2 regions of the Streptomyces sp. NPDC001443 genome follow, and region 2 is predicted to be linked to the other one. Evidence: riboswitches for the same ligand, from Rfam matches in the RefSeq annotation. Region 2 holds a riboswitch; the other holds the start of a gene.

Region 1 (7,039 bases), on a different contig from region 2:
TGCAGCTCGGCGAGGTACCCGGTCCGTTCGAGGACGGCCTCCAGGACCGTCGCCGGACCGGCGCCCGACTCGACGATCGTGCGCAGGTCGTCCATCAGCACGTTGAAGCGCTGGACGGCGTTGGTGGAGCGCGCGGCCATTCCGTACGCCTCGTCGACGCGCCGCAGCGCCTGCGGGAAGCTGATCTTCTCGCGCTGGGAGAGGGCGTCGATCATCGCCTCGGCGCGCTCGCCGATACCGCGCTTGGGCACGTTGAGGATGCGGCGCAGCGGGACCGAGTCCTCCGGATTGGCCAGGACACGCAGGTAGGCCAGGACGTCCCGGACCTCCTTGCGCTCGTAGAAGCGGACGCCGCCGACGACCTTGTACGGCAGGCCGACCCGGATGAAGATCTCCTCGAAGACACGGGACTGGGCGTTGGTGCGGTAGAACACCGCGACATCGCCGGCCTTGGCCTGGCCCGCGTCGGTGAGGCGGTCTATCTCGTCGGCGACGAACTGCGCCTCGTCGTGCTCCGTGTCGGCGACGTATCCGGTGATGCTCGCGCCCGCGCCGGCGTTGGTCCACAGGTTCTTGGGGCGGCGGGACTCGTTGCGCTCGATGACCGCGTTGGCGGCGGAGAGGATGGTCTGCGTGGAGCGGTAGTTCTGCTCCAGCAGGATCGTCGTCGCGTCCGGGTAGTCCTCCTCGAACTGGAGGATGTTGCGGATGGTCGCGCCGCGGAAGGCGTAGATCGACTGGTCGGCGTCACCCACCACGCACAGCTCGGCGGGCTGGAGGCCGAACTCGCCGGGCGGCACGTCCGCGGGGTGCTCCGAGGTGCCGACGAGCTCACGGACCAGCGCGTACTGGGCGTGGTTGGTGTCCTGGTACTCGTCGACGAGCACGTGCCGGAAGCGGCGGCGGTAGTGCTCGGCGACGTCCGGGAAGGCACGCAGCAGGTTGACCGTCGTCATGATCAGGTCGTCGAAGTCGAGCGCGTTGGCCTCGCGCAGCCGCGACTGGTACATCGCGTAGGCCTGGGCGAGGGTCTTCTCGAAGCCGTCGCCGGCCCGGGCCGCGAAGTCCTCCTCGTCGATCAGCTCGTTCTTCAGGTTGGAAATCTTGGCGCTGAAGGACTTCGGCGGGAAGCGCTTGGGGTCGAGGTCAAGATCGCGGCAGACCAGGGCCATCAGACGCTTGGAGTCGGCGGCGTCGTAGATCGAGAACGACGACGTGAAGCCGAGGCGCTTGCTCTCGCGACGCAGGATGCGCACGCACGCGCTGTGGAAGGTCATCACCCACATCGCGTTCGCGCGCGGGCCGACGAGCTGCTCGACGCGCTCCTTCATCTCGCCCGCGGCCTTGTTGGTGAAGGTGATCGCGAGGATCTGCCCCGGGTGCACGTTCCGCTCGCCGAGCAGGTGGGCGATGCGGTGGGTGAGCACCCGGGTCTTGCCGGAGCCGGCGCCGGCCACGATGAGCAGCGGCGAGCCGGAGTGCACGACGGCGGCGCGCTGGTTGTCGTTGAGCCCCTCCAGGAGGGCGGCCGGGTCGACCACCGGGCGCGGGGCGCCGTCACGGTAGTACTCGTCCCGGTCCGGCGGCAGGTCGAACTTCCCGCCGAACAGGTCGTCCGGAACCGGCTCCGGCACGTGCTCGTCCTCGGGCGGAGGCGGGGGCTCCTCCCCATGGGCCCGGGGGGCCTGGAGATCCGCCAGGAAGCTGTCGTCAAAGAGGCTGCTCATCGCTCTCCGAGTCTAGGGCGCCGCACCGACAACCCGCCGCCGTCCCGGGAACATCCCCGAAGCCGTACAGCCTCGGACGGGGGCCGGGCGGGGGCCGGGCGGGGGCCCGGGAGGGGAACGTCACATTCCGTGAGCCGGGCCGAGGAAGGCCGTGTCACCCTCGGTGACCTCGGCGCCGCGAAGCGACAAAGCAGAAAAAGGAGCTCGAACACCGCAGGGCAGGAACAAGCACGCCGGATCGGCCGCACCCCGACACAGCCGGGTCCTAGGTCACGAAAATGTATCGGGCATATCGCCCATCAACCTTCACAAGGGCCACAGGAGTTGGCTAGCGTGCCGGGCGGGCCGCACGACCCCCACCGGCGAACGTCGCCGGGCCGCGCGGCCTCCGCCGAGTCCGGTACGCCCGCACGGCGTCCGGAGCCGGGGACCCAACCAAGACCTGGGGTGAATCGGCCCCCGTCCCCCATCGGGGACAGGCCGTAGGGCAAACCTTCCGATCATCCGCCCGAACCCGACAGCTAACCCGGTAGGCGGAGTGTGGAAGGAGTCGCCTCCCTTGGCGTCGCACCGCAAGTCGCGTCCCACCGGTACACGCGCAGCAGGCATACGGACCCCCGCCCTGGCCACGGCGGCCCTCACCTCCGTCGCCCTGTTCTCCCAGACGGCCCACGCGGCCCCCTCGGCCGACGACGGCCGACCGAGCCTGGAAGAGGTCGAGAAGAAAGTCGACGACCTGTACCGCCAGGCCGAGTCGGCGACCGAGAACTACAACGCGGCCAAAGAGAAGACCACCAAGCAGCGCAAGCACGTCGACACCCTGCTCGACGACGTCGCCCGGCGCACCCAGAAGCTCAACGAGGCACGCGAGGAACTCGGTTCCTTCGCCGCGGCGCAGTACCGGACCGGTGCCACCGCGCCGGACACCGCGACCTTCCTGCTCGCGGACTCGCCCCAGGACTACTTCGACCAGACCCAGCTCATGGGCCGGCTGACCTCGCGGCAGAAGGGCGCGGTCGACGACTACGTCACCGAGCAGGCCGCGATGATGCAGGAGCGCCGCAAGGCCACCGAGAGCCTCGACACGCTCACCGACGCGCAGAACGATCTCCAGACCGCCAAGGCTGCCGTCCAGAAGAAGCTCGCCGCCGCGCGCGTGCTGCTGTCCCGGCTGACGGCCGAGGAGAAGGCCCGGCTGGCCGCGATCGAGAAGCAGAAGCAGGAGGCGGCCGCGGCCAAGGCGGCGGAGCTCGCGAAGCAGCAGGCGGCAGCGGAGGCAGCAGCGGCGAAGGAGAGCGCGGCGTCGAGTTCGGGCTCGTCCGCCACGTCCTCGTCGTCCGGTTCTTCGTCCGGTTCTTCGTCCTCCTCGTCCGCGGACTCCGCCGTCGGCACCAAGGCCGAGAAGGCGCTCGCCTTCGCCCGCGCGCAGATCGGCAAGCCGTACGTCTGGGGCGCGACCGGGCCCGGCTCCTACGACTGCTCCGGCCTCACCCAGGCCGCCTGGAAGGCCGCCGGGGTCACCCTGCCGCGCACCACCTACGACCAGGTGAACACCGGCACCACCGTCTCCCTCCCCGACGCCCGGCCGGGTGACCTGGTCTTCTTCTACGACGACGTCAGCCACGTCGGCATCTACATCGGCGACGGCATGATGATCCACGCTCCCAAGCCCGGCGCGTACGTCCGCGAGGAGTCGATCTACTACGACGGCGAGTCCGGGATCCACAGCGTGGTCCGCCCGGCCTGACGCCACCCGCTGCCCGGCCCCCCGCGCGGGTGCCGGGGGGCGTGCGGAGCTGCCTGCGGTCGCGGGTATTTCCGGGCGCCCGCGCGCGCCCCGCTCACCGCGCGCCCGGGGCTCCTTAGCATCGGCCGCATGCCCTCCACGCCCCGTATCCCGCCGCTCCGCGCCCGGTGGGCGTGGCGTGAGCCGGCGACCGGAGCCGCGGTGCTGGCGACCGGCATCCTGTCGGTCGGACTGGAGCAGACGGGGTACGAGGTGCCGTCCCGGATCGCTCTGGTGCCGGCCTGCGTCGCCTGGCTGGCCCTGGCGGCGGGCTTCGCCGTCCAGCTGCTGTGGGAGCGGGAGGCCTGGGTGCGCCGGGCGACCGCACCGGCCGCGCTCACCGCGGTCGCCGCGACCACGGTGCTCGGCACCCGCTTCTCGCTGCTGGGGGGGCAGACCCTGGCCGAGGCGCTGCTGGCGCTGGCCGCCGTGCTGTGGCCGGGGCTGCTCGTGGCCGTCCTGCGGCACTGGGGGAACCGTATGCCGGGGGCGGTGTTCCTCGCGTGCGTGGCCACCCAGGGCCTCGCGGTGCTGGCGGCCACCCTCGCCGCGACCCTGTCGACGGCCTGGCTCGCGCATGCGGCGCTGGTGCTGTTCTGGCTGGGGCTGGTGCTCTACGGCCTGGCGCTGGCCCGCTTCGACCCGCGCCAGGCCGTCGAGGGCGCCGGCGACCAGTGGGTGGCCGGCGGGGCACTCGCCATCTCGGCGCTGGCCGGAGCGCAGTTGCTCGCCGCCGACAGCGCGCGCCTGCATCTGTGGAACGACGACGACCGTGGCGTCCTGCGCGCCGCGACCGCCGCCCTGCTCGCGCTGGACCTGTGCTGTTACGCCGTGATGCTGGCGGCCGAGCTGCGGTGGCCGCGGCTGCGCTACGACGTGCTGCGGTGGTCGACCGTGTTCCCGATGGGGATGACGGCGGCAGCGGCGTCGGCCGTCTCCTCGGCCCTCGGCGTGCCGTGGCTGAAGGGGCTCGGGGAGGCGCTGCTGTGGGTCGCGGTGGCGGTGTGGCTCGCGGTCGCCGTGGCGGCTGTGCGGGCGGCCCCGCAGGCCGTCCGGGCCGATGTCAGGTCCAGAGCACCGCGATGAAGACGTTCGCCGTGGTCAGCAGGCCCACCAGGCCGAACAGACCCTTGTCCACCGTCTCGTCGTCCCGCTTCACGTAGACGAGACCGAGGATCACGATCAGCAGGGCCAGTTTCACGCCGATCTTGATGTTGTTGACCGGGTGGTCGTCGGCCTGGTTGAGGCCGACCAGGATCACGCCGGTGACCAGCATCGTCGCCGCGCCGTGCAGCATCGCGGGGACGAAGCGGGCGGTGCCGCGGCCCATCGCCTTCATCTGGGTGAGGAAGCCGCCGAGGAGCGCGGCGATGCCGATGATGTGCAGGCCTACGAAGAGATGGATGAGTACGTCCATGAGGCCGGAGCCTAACCAGGGGCGCCCGGGCCGTCCGACACCACCCCGTCGGCAATGCCTGCATATATGCGCGCTATAGCACCGCGTAACCCACCCGCGACCGGGAATCCCGTCATCGGTCATCACGCTGCGTGAAGGTGACGGCTCTCGGTTCCAATCACGGTCATCGGAAGTCGTCATTCGATCCACTTGGGACACTTCCGCACATGGCGTTATCCATCCGACATAAACGGGCTTAGCGTCCTCCCCCAGGTGACCGGCTCCCCACCGCCGCCCGGACCAGGGGCGGCAGTCGGCCACCACCGCCGAGAAGGTCCGGCGGCGGCCCGCTCCCCCTGTGCGTGGTCGCCGCCGGACGCGTGGACCGCCCCCGGGCGGCCGTACGTCCGCTCCCCTGGCGGCCGTGCGTCCGCCCGGGAGCCGTCCCGGGACGGGCGGTCGTACGAAAGGACGTGCAAGGCCACGTGGCAGCGCACCGCAAGCCCCGACCGCGCTCGCTCAGCGGCAGTACGGTCCGTACCGCCGCCACGCTCGCCCTCGCGGGCGCGGCGACCGCGACCGTCTTCGACGGGACCGGACACGCCGAGCCGAATCTGACGCCGGGGCAGGTCCGGGCCAAGGTGGACCAGTTGTACCGGGAGGCCGAGGCGGCCACCGAGAAGTACAACGGCGCGCACGAGAAGGCACAGGCCGCCGAGAAGCGGCTGGGGACCCTGCGGGACGAGGCGGCCCGCCGGGAGGACCGGCTCAACTCGGCCCGGGACGCCCTGGGTTCGATAGCCGCCGCCCAGTACCGCGCCGGCGGCATGGACCCCGCGCTGCAACTCGCGCTCTCCGACGACCCCGACCAGTACCTCGAGGGCGCCGCCTTCGCCGAACGGGCCGGCGACCGGCAGGCGGGCGCCGTCGCCCGGGTCCGCGGACAACTGCGGGAGATCGAGCAGTTGCGCGGGGCCGCACGCGTCGAACTGAGCTCGCTCAAGGCCCGACAGGCGGAACTGCGGCGCGAGAAGCGGACGATCACCGGGAAACTGGACGCGGCACAGCAGTTGCTGGCCCGGCTGCCGGCCTCCGAGCGCGCGCAGGCGGCCGGTACCGGCGGCGCGACGGCCCGGGCCTCGCGGAGGACGGCGGCCGCCCGCGTCGGCCTCCGGGCGCCGGGCGCCGCGACGGCCGCGGCCCCCGACGCCCGGGCGGCGGACGCCGTCGCCTACGCCTACTCCAAGCTCGGCAGCCCCTATGTATGGGGCGCCACCGGGCCGGACGCCTTCGACTGCTCGGGGCTCGCCCAGGCCGCGTACCGCGCCGCCGGGGTCTCCCTGCCCCGCACGACGTACACCCAGATCGGCGCGGGCCGGCGCATCTCCCGCTCCGAACTGCTCCCGGGTGACCTGGTGTTCTTCTACTCGGGCATCACGCACGTCGGCATCTACGTCGGCGACGGCCAGATGATCCACGCCCCCAACCCCTCGGCGCCGGTGCGGCTCGCGCCCATCGACGAGATGCCGTTCGCGGGGGCGACCCGGGTGGTGTGAGGGCCGCGGCGGACGCGCCACGAGGACGGGCCATGGGGACGGGTCATGAGGTGCCCGGCGGGCCCGAGGACCATCGACAGCCGCGCGGGGACGGCCGGAAGAGAGCGGGCGCGGCGACGCCGGGACGATCAAGTGCGCCCCGGCACGGTAGCGTCGGCCCGCGGAGCGGCAGTGTGCCGCCCGCACGCCGTCCGCCGCCGCGCCGTCGTCCCGGCGCCGTCAGAGAGGGTCCCGATGCCCGGGTCCATGCTGCCGTCTCCCCCACCGCCGCCCCACGACCGGACCTGGCCGGACCGCGGGGCGCTGCTGGCCGACCGGTCGCGGGCGCTGGAGGAACTGCGGGGGCACAGTCTCGGGGTGCACCGGGTGCTGCTGCTGTGGCTGCTGGCGCTCGCGGCCGTCATCGGCTGGTCGCTGCTGGTCCTGCCGCTCCAGCAGCGCGAGGAGGCGCACCCGACGGGCCTCCTCCTCGCTCCCCTCTTCGTGCTCCTCGGCCTGGCCGCCCTCACCCCGCCGGTCGTCGCCGTCTTCCGTGCCATCCGCCGGGACCGCCAGCTGAGCGGGCTCCTCGACG
Region 2 (7,039 bases):
GACCTGGTCGGGGTCGGCGAGCAGGTCGTTCATCCTGCTCTGCTCCTCGGCGGGCATACCGAGCCCGCGGTCCTCCACCTCGACGGCGAGCCCGGAGGTGACGAGGTTGGCGCGCAGCAGCACCTGGGTGTGCGGGGCGGAGAACACCGTGGCGTTCTCCACGAGTTCGGCCAGCAGGTGGATGACGTCGGCGACGGCGTGACCGCGCAGCTCGCCGTCGACCGGGGGGACGAGCTTGACGCGCGAATACTGCTCGACCTCGGCGATCGCGGAGCGCAGCACCTCGGTCATGGAGACCGGGTTGCTCCACTGCCGGCGCGAGACCGCCCCGCCGAGCACGGCGAGGTTCTCGGCGTGACGGCGGATGCGGGTGGCGAGGTGGTCCACGTGGAAGAGGCCCTTGAGCAGGTCGGGGTCCTCGATCTGGTTCTCCAGCTCGTCGAGGATGGAGATCTCCCGGTGCACCAGCGACTGGAGCCGCCGGGCGAGGTTGAGGAAGACCTCCAGCTTCTGTTCGCTGCCCGTCTGACTGGAGAGCTGGGCGGCCTGCACGACGGCGGTGACGGCGCCGTCGTGCGCGCGGGCCAGGTCCGCGGCGAGCAGTTCGAACTCGTCGGCGTCCTTGGCCGGACCGCCCCGCGGCTTGCGCCGGGGCGCGTTCTCGCCGCGTCGTAACGCCTCGACGACGGCGCGCAGATCGGCCTCGCCGCGGGCGCTGCTGCGGCGCAGCGCGGCGATCCGGTCGGTCACCGACCGGGCGGCACGGTCGGCGGCGACGGCGGCGATCAGGATCCCGGCCACGGTGACCGCGAGGGCGCCGGTCAGTACCGCCCACAGGGTGATGCCCTGTCCGGCTCCGGCGGAGCGGGCGGTGACCAGGATCGCCGCGCACGCGCTGAGGGCGACCGCGATCGGCGGCAGCACGGCGAGCCGCAGGAGTTGCGGCCGTATGTGGGCCTCGGGCAGCGGAGCGGCGGGGCGGGCGACCGGCCGCCCGTGCCGCCCGCCGCCGTCACGGCGGTCTGCGCGTGCGGCCGGTGCGCGGAGGTGAGACATCGGTGTCCTCGTGCTGGTCCGTCGAGCCTGAGCCTGGTTGCTCGCGCGTGGTGCGCAGCTCGGGCGTGCGCCATCGCGGTGCCGGTCGGGAGAGCCGAAGAATTCGGCCCTGCGTCGCCCGGCGGACACTCACAGTAGTCGCGGTTGCGACAGGTGCGGTGGGCAGTTGGCAAACTCCCACGGTGAGCATCCCGCTCTGGTATGAGGCCTCGCACGGAAGACCGATGAACCCATCAGACCCCCCGCCCCCAGGGGGAACACGAAGGGAACCCGGGAGCAAAAGAGCGATCTCAACCGATCAGAAACAGTCACTGTCGGTGATGGCGACAGGGCGGGAACCGCCACCGCCCGACCGCGCATGGGCACTGACGAAGCACTAGAGGGAACGGGGCCGTGCGTGGTCCGGCCCCGGAAGGATCGACCGCTACTCCACCGCGAGAGCCGGTTCCGGTCCGGACGACGCCACCGGCGGCCACGTGGGCCAGCCCCCGGCGGGCGCCTTGGCGACGGCACGCCACCACGGCGCCGAGGGTGCTGCCACGGTCGGCTCGAACGGCTCGCCCGCCACCGGGGCCGCCAACGCCACACCCGCCTTGTGCGTGGCGCGCATCGTGCCCTCGCCCGGCTCCGCCCACGGGTGCGGCGCCAGATTGAAGGTGGCCCAGTGGATGGGCATCATCACGCCGACCGTCGGGTCCGCGGACTGGAGGTCGAGGTGGGCCTGGACACCCTCCTCCGGAGTCATGTGAATATCGGGCCAGAACTCCGAATAAGCACCGATCTGGATCATCGTGGCGTCGAACGGGCCGTGGGCCGCGCCGATGTCCCGGAAGCCGTCGAAGTAGCCCGTGTCGCCGCTGTGGTAGATCCGGTGCTCCTCACCGGCCACGACCCAGGAAGCCCACAGCGTGTGCTGGGTGTTGCGCAGACCCCGGCCGCAGAAGTGGCGCGCGGGGGTCGCGGTCAGGGTGAGGCCGCCGATCCGGGTCGACTCGTGCCAGTCCAGCTCGCGCAGCCGGTCGGCCGCCACACCCCAGTGTTCGAGGTGCTCACCGACCCCGAGCGGCACGGCGAACAGGGTGTCCGTGCCCGCCAGCGCCTTGATCGTGGGCATGTCGAGGTGGTCGTAGTGGTCGTGGGAGATGACGACGACGTCGACCGGCCCGAGCGCGGCCAGCGGCAGGGGAACCGGGTGCAGCCGCTTGGGGCCGGCGAAGGCGAACGGCGAACAGCGCTCGCCCCAGACCGGATCGAACAGCACCCGTCGGCCGTCGATCTCGGCGAGCACGCCGGAGTGCCCCATCCAGGTGAGCCGCAGTCCGGAGGCGGGCGGCCGGGCGAGGTCGGCGAGGGTGGTGGCGTGCACCGGGATCGTGCCGCTCGGCGCGCGGTGCGACTTGGCCTCCCGGTCGAAGTACACCTTCGCGAGGGCGGAGGCGGAGCCCGAGGGCCGGATCCGGGACGGGCCGCCGGGGTTCTGGAAGACCCCGTCCTTGAAATGGGGCGATCTGCGGATACGCGCGAGGCGCCCGCCGCTCGGGTCCGCGCCGAAGGCCGCGGGCTGCAACGAGCGGAGCCCGAGGCTCGAGGAACGGAAACCGGGCACGGCACCTCCAGGTGGAGTCGGGACGTTTCATTATGGTCAGCTCCCGGGACGACACCGGCCCCCGGCCGTACGTTCCCGCTCTGCGACAACGCCGGTGCCCGGCCGTACGTTCCCGTCCTGCCGCAACACCGGTCGGCCCTACGTTCCCGCCCGCCCGCATCGCCGTTCCGGCGACCGAGGTGCGGCACTAAGGTGACCGGGTGGCGAGAGTGCGGTTGAACGTGGCGGAACGGCGCGAGGAGTTGCTGCGGGCCGCCGTGCAGCAGATCGAGGCGCGGGGCGTGGCGGCGGTCAGGATCGTCGACGTGGCCTCGGCGCTCGGGGTGAGCAACGCGCTGGTGCTCTACCACTTCTCGACCAAGGAGAAGCTGGTCGCCGCCGCCTTCACGTACGCGGCCGAGGAGGACCTGGCCCGGCTGAGCAAGCTGCTCGGCCGCCGGACGACCGCGCTGCGGCGGCTGCGTTCGGCCGTGCGCTGGTACGCCCCCACCGGGCAGGCCAAGGGCTGGCGGCTGTGGATCGAGGGCTGGGCGGCGGCGCTGCGCGAGCCCGCGCTCCAGGACGTCACCCGCGACCTCGACCGGCGCTGGAAGGCGGCGCTCGCCGAGGTGGTCGCGGACGGTGTGGCCGCCGGGGAGTTCGAGTGCCCGGACCCCGCGGCCACGGCGCTGCGTCTGACGGCCCTGCTCGACGGGCTCGCCGTACAGCTGACGTCGTACGCCGGTGCCGTCTCGCGGGCCCGCGCGCAGGAGTGGGTGGACGAGGCGCTGGCCCGGGAACTGGGTCTGGCGCGGGAGGCGTTGACGGCGTAGGCGCTCGGGCCTGTCCGGCAATTCCCGTCCGCCCGGCGACGAGGCGAATTGCCGGACAGGCCCTGGACCGGACGCGGGCGCGGAGCCGACCGGAGAGCCGGCCCCGCACCCGTGACTGTCGGCCGCTCAGGCCACGGACGCGATGCGTTCCTTGATGTCGTCCGGGGACAGCGCACCCTTGGCGGTGACGTGGTCGCCCGAGGACTCCCCGCGCAGCCGTCGGCCGATCCACGGGACCAGGTACTCACGCGCCCAGTGGACGTCGTCGCGCCGTACTTCGAGGGTGCCGCGCGGCGGCAGCGCCGGCCAGGGCTGCTCCGGGTCCGCCGGCACCTCCACGCCGAGGGTCTGGCCCGCGCGCAGTGCCACGCGCGTGTGTCCCTCGGGCGAGAGGTGGAGCCGGTCGCCGTCCCAGGCCCGGCGGTCCTGGACGGACTTGAGCGACCACAGGTCCAGCACCGGGCAGCCGTACCGGTCGGCGACGGCCCGGACGTGCCCGTTGTAGGTCGCGATCTTCCCGCGCAGGTGCTTGAGCAGGGGAACACCGCGGGTGTCGAAGCCGGTTGTCACCATGACGGTGCCGGACACGGCGGTCAGCGCGGCGATCGCGCGCTCGAACCGCTCCGCCACCTCGTCGGGGTCGGTCCCGGGCCGGAGGATGTCGTTGCCGCCGGCACAGAAGGAGACCAGGTCCGGCGCGAGCCGGACGGCCTGCGGAAGCTGGTCCTCCACGATCTGGTCGAGGAGCTTTCCACGTACCGCGAGATTGGTGTACTGGAAGTCGCCCTCGGGCTGCCGGTCCGCCAGGAGTACCGCGAACCGGTCGGCCCAGCCGACGAACGCCCCGTCGGGGCCGGGGTCGCCGACGCCCTCGGTGAAGCTGTCCCCCACCGCTACGTACGACCCGATCACTGCTCTGCCGTCACTCTTCGAATCGTCTGCCACATCGGCTCATGATTCACCCTCGAATGTGACCTACGCGACCGTAGCCACGGGTTGACGGACGGTGAGATAAGCCACTCCTAAAGAGTTGTCCAATCGGGGAATAAGCGTGCGATCCGGGACGTCGACGCAGTACCCGCACCCGGGTGCGCCAAAGGCCGGACCCGGGGATCGGGGTCCGGCCTTCGACGGCGGAGAGGCGCGCGGGAGACGGCCCGTCGGTCAGACGGCGACGCCGTGCGAGCGGAGGTAGGCGAGCGGGTCGATGTCCGAGCCGTAGTCCGGGGTGGTGCGGATCTCGAAGTGCAGGTGCGGGCCGGTCACGTTGCCGGTCGCGCCCGAGAGACCGACCTGCTGACCCGGGGTCACGGCCTGGCCGGCCGAGACGGAGAGCTGGGACAGGTGGGCGTACTGCGCGTAGTGGCCGTCGGCGAGCCGGATGACGACCTGGTTGCCGTACGCGCCGCCCCAGCCGGCCGAGACGACCGTGCCCGCGCCGACGGCCTTGAGCGAGGTGCCGGTCGGGACGACGAAGTCGACGCCGGTGTGGTGACCGCTGGACCACATGCTGCCCGCCACGTGGTACGCGGTGCCGATCGGGGCACCGGCGACCGGGAGCACGAAACCACTGCCGGCGGTCTGCGGGACGGCGGACTTCGCGGGGGACGACTCCACCGAAGAGGAAGAGGTCTCCGCCGACGCGGACTTCGGGGCGGCGGCCTGCGGCGCGGCGGACTCGGCGCCCCCGCCCGTCACGGCCTTCGCGCCGATGGTGAGCTTCAGACCGGGGTGGATCAGCGACGGATCGGCCCCGACGGCCGCCCGGTTGTCCTGGTAGAGCCGGTGCCAGCCGCCGTCGACGTGCTGGGCGTCGGCTATCTTCGCGAGGTGGTCGCCGGCGACCACCGTGTAGATACGGGTACCCGCGCTCTGCCCGTCGGTCTGCTCGGCGGTCTTCTGGCCGCTCGTCGCGACGGACTGCACGGCCGTTCCGGGAACCGGCTGGGCGGCGGACTGCGGCGTCGCCGCGTGGGCTCCGGTGGCCCCCAGCAGCGGGAGGGCGAGCGCGGCGCCGCCGGTTCCGGCGACGGCGAGCGAGCGGCTGAGGCGCGGGGCCTTGGGACGGCGGTGCTTACCCTTGGCGGGCATGGCGAATTCCTCTCCGGCGCCTACGAGGTGAGCTGTCGGGTGCGGACTGGAGATGTCCGGCCGCGCTCGCGGCGCGGCTGAACCCCTAGCCTGTTCCGATGACGGGACCAGGCGGTCGAGCCTGTGGGTCCCCCGCTCCTGCCGTGCACGGGTGAGTGTGCGGGCACCGGGCGGCGGCAGGATTAGGCGTCCGCCCGGATCGGTGTGGAACGTAAGCGAGCCCGCCACAACGGGACAAGCGACGCCTTCCGGATGTGCCCGTTTTGCTTGATCCGTTACGAGAGATCCCGATTACCCTCCGTGAATTCCCTCCCCTCCCGCTTCACATCTCCCCAAAAAAGCGCACTGATTGCGTGAACATGACATAGCACTCACGGTCACCGATATGACCCTCCTCACGCACCCTCCACCCAGTCACCTTTATTCCGGGGCGACTTCCAGCAAAGAGCGTAATTGGGGCAGATCAGATAGAAGTGACATACGAGGCTGATCGCCGCACCGAGGCTTTGGCCTGTGGACAACGCGGTCGCCCTCGAACCGATGTCGTATCGTCGTCAGCGCATCCCGTCGGCCACCCGCCGAGCCACGCCGACGGGGCGAGCGGGAGGAGCCCCCCTTGACGCAGCAGGTCCCGTCGACCGAGCCCGAACTGGCCGGAGTGCGCAACTTCCGCGACGTCGGCGGACTGCCCACCGCCGACGGGCGGCGGGTGCGCCACGGCGTGCTGTTCCGCAGCGGTCACCTGGCGCACGCGACGGACGAGGACACGGCGTTCCTGTCCTCCCTGAAGCTGCACACGATCTTCGACTTCCGCAACGCGGCGGACCGGAAGCTGGAGGGCCCGGACGTCGAGCTGCCCGGCGTGCGCAACGTGAACCTGCCGCTGTCGGACCCGGCGGACGGCTCCGAGTTCTGGAAGATGGTCCGCGACGGCGAGATCGAGCAGCTGCGCGCGATCCTCGGCGAGGGCAAGGCCGCGCACCGGATGATCATGTCGTACCGCACCATCGTCAAGGAGCGGACGGGCGAGCACTCACGGGTGCTGCACTCGCTCGCCGAGGACAGCGTCCCGGCCCTGATGCACTGCGCGGCGGGCAAGGACCGCGCCGGCCTGTCCATCGCGGTGACGCTGCTGGCCCTGGGCGTGGAGCGCGAGGCGATCCTCGCCGACTACCTGGAGTCCAACGCCACGCACCGCCGCTACAAGGTGCGCCGCAGCGACAAGTCCTCGGCCGGCTACTCCCCCGAGGTCATGGAGTTGCTCGGCCCCCTGTTCGACGCGCGGGCGGAGTACCTGACCGCGGCGCTGGAGACCATCGAGGAGAACTGGGGCGGCGTGGACACCTACCTGGAGCAGGGCCTCAAGCTGACCCCGGAGACCCGGGAGCGGCTGCGCGAGCGGCTCCTCGACTGACCTCTCGGCCCGGCGGCGGCCCGCCGCCGGGCTCGTACTACTGCTGCTGCCTGCTACTGC

The links. Region 2 has a riboswitch for cyclic di-AMP ahead of ACWC24_RS23260 (M23 family metallopeptidase). Riboswitches for the same ligand answer to the same signal wherever they lie in the genome.
Region 1: linked by a shared signal. The riboswitch ahead of ACWC24_RS11550 (NlpC/P60 family protein) and the one ahead of ACWC24_RS23260 (M23 family metallopeptidase) in region 2 are both predicted to bind cyclic di-AMP.

What each region holds. Positions count from the first base shown of each region.
Region 1 covers NZ_JBSFIA010000008.1:23,476-30,514, forward strand. The annotation lists gene pcrA (DNA helicase PcrA) at 1-1,727, opposite strand, end outside; cyclic di-AMP (ydaO/yuaA leader) riboswitch at 2,107-2,278, shown strand; gene ACWC24_RS11550 (NlpC/P60 family protein) at 2,287-3,474, shown strand; gene ACWC24_RS11555 (SLAC1 family transporter) at 3,604-4,599, shown strand; gene ACWC24_RS11560 (hypothetical protein) at 4,577-4,930, opposite strand; gene ACWC24_RS11565 (NlpC/P60 family protein) at 5,395-6,465, shown strand; gene ACWC24_RS11570 (hypothetical protein) at 6,700-7,039, shown strand, end outside.
Region 2 covers NZ_JBSFIA010000023.1:5,115-12,153, reverse strand. The annotation lists gene ACWC24_RS23280 (ATP-binding protein) at 1-1,056, opposite strand, end outside; gene ACWC24_RS23275 (MBL fold metallo-hydrolase) at 1,481-2,662, opposite strand; gene ACWC24_RS23270 (TetR/AcrR family transcriptional regulator) at 2,863-3,474, shown strand; gene ACWC24_RS23265 (SGNH/GDSL hydrolase family protein) at 3,601-4,386, opposite strand; gene ACWC24_RS23260 (M23 family metallopeptidase) at 4,639-5,565, opposite strand; cyclic di-AMP (ydaO/yuaA leader) riboswitch at 5,570-5,729, opposite strand; gene ACWC24_RS23255 (tyrosine-protein phosphatase) at 6,182-6,979, shown strand; gene ACWC24_RS23250 (DUF6126 family protein) at 7,033-7,039, opposite strand, start outside.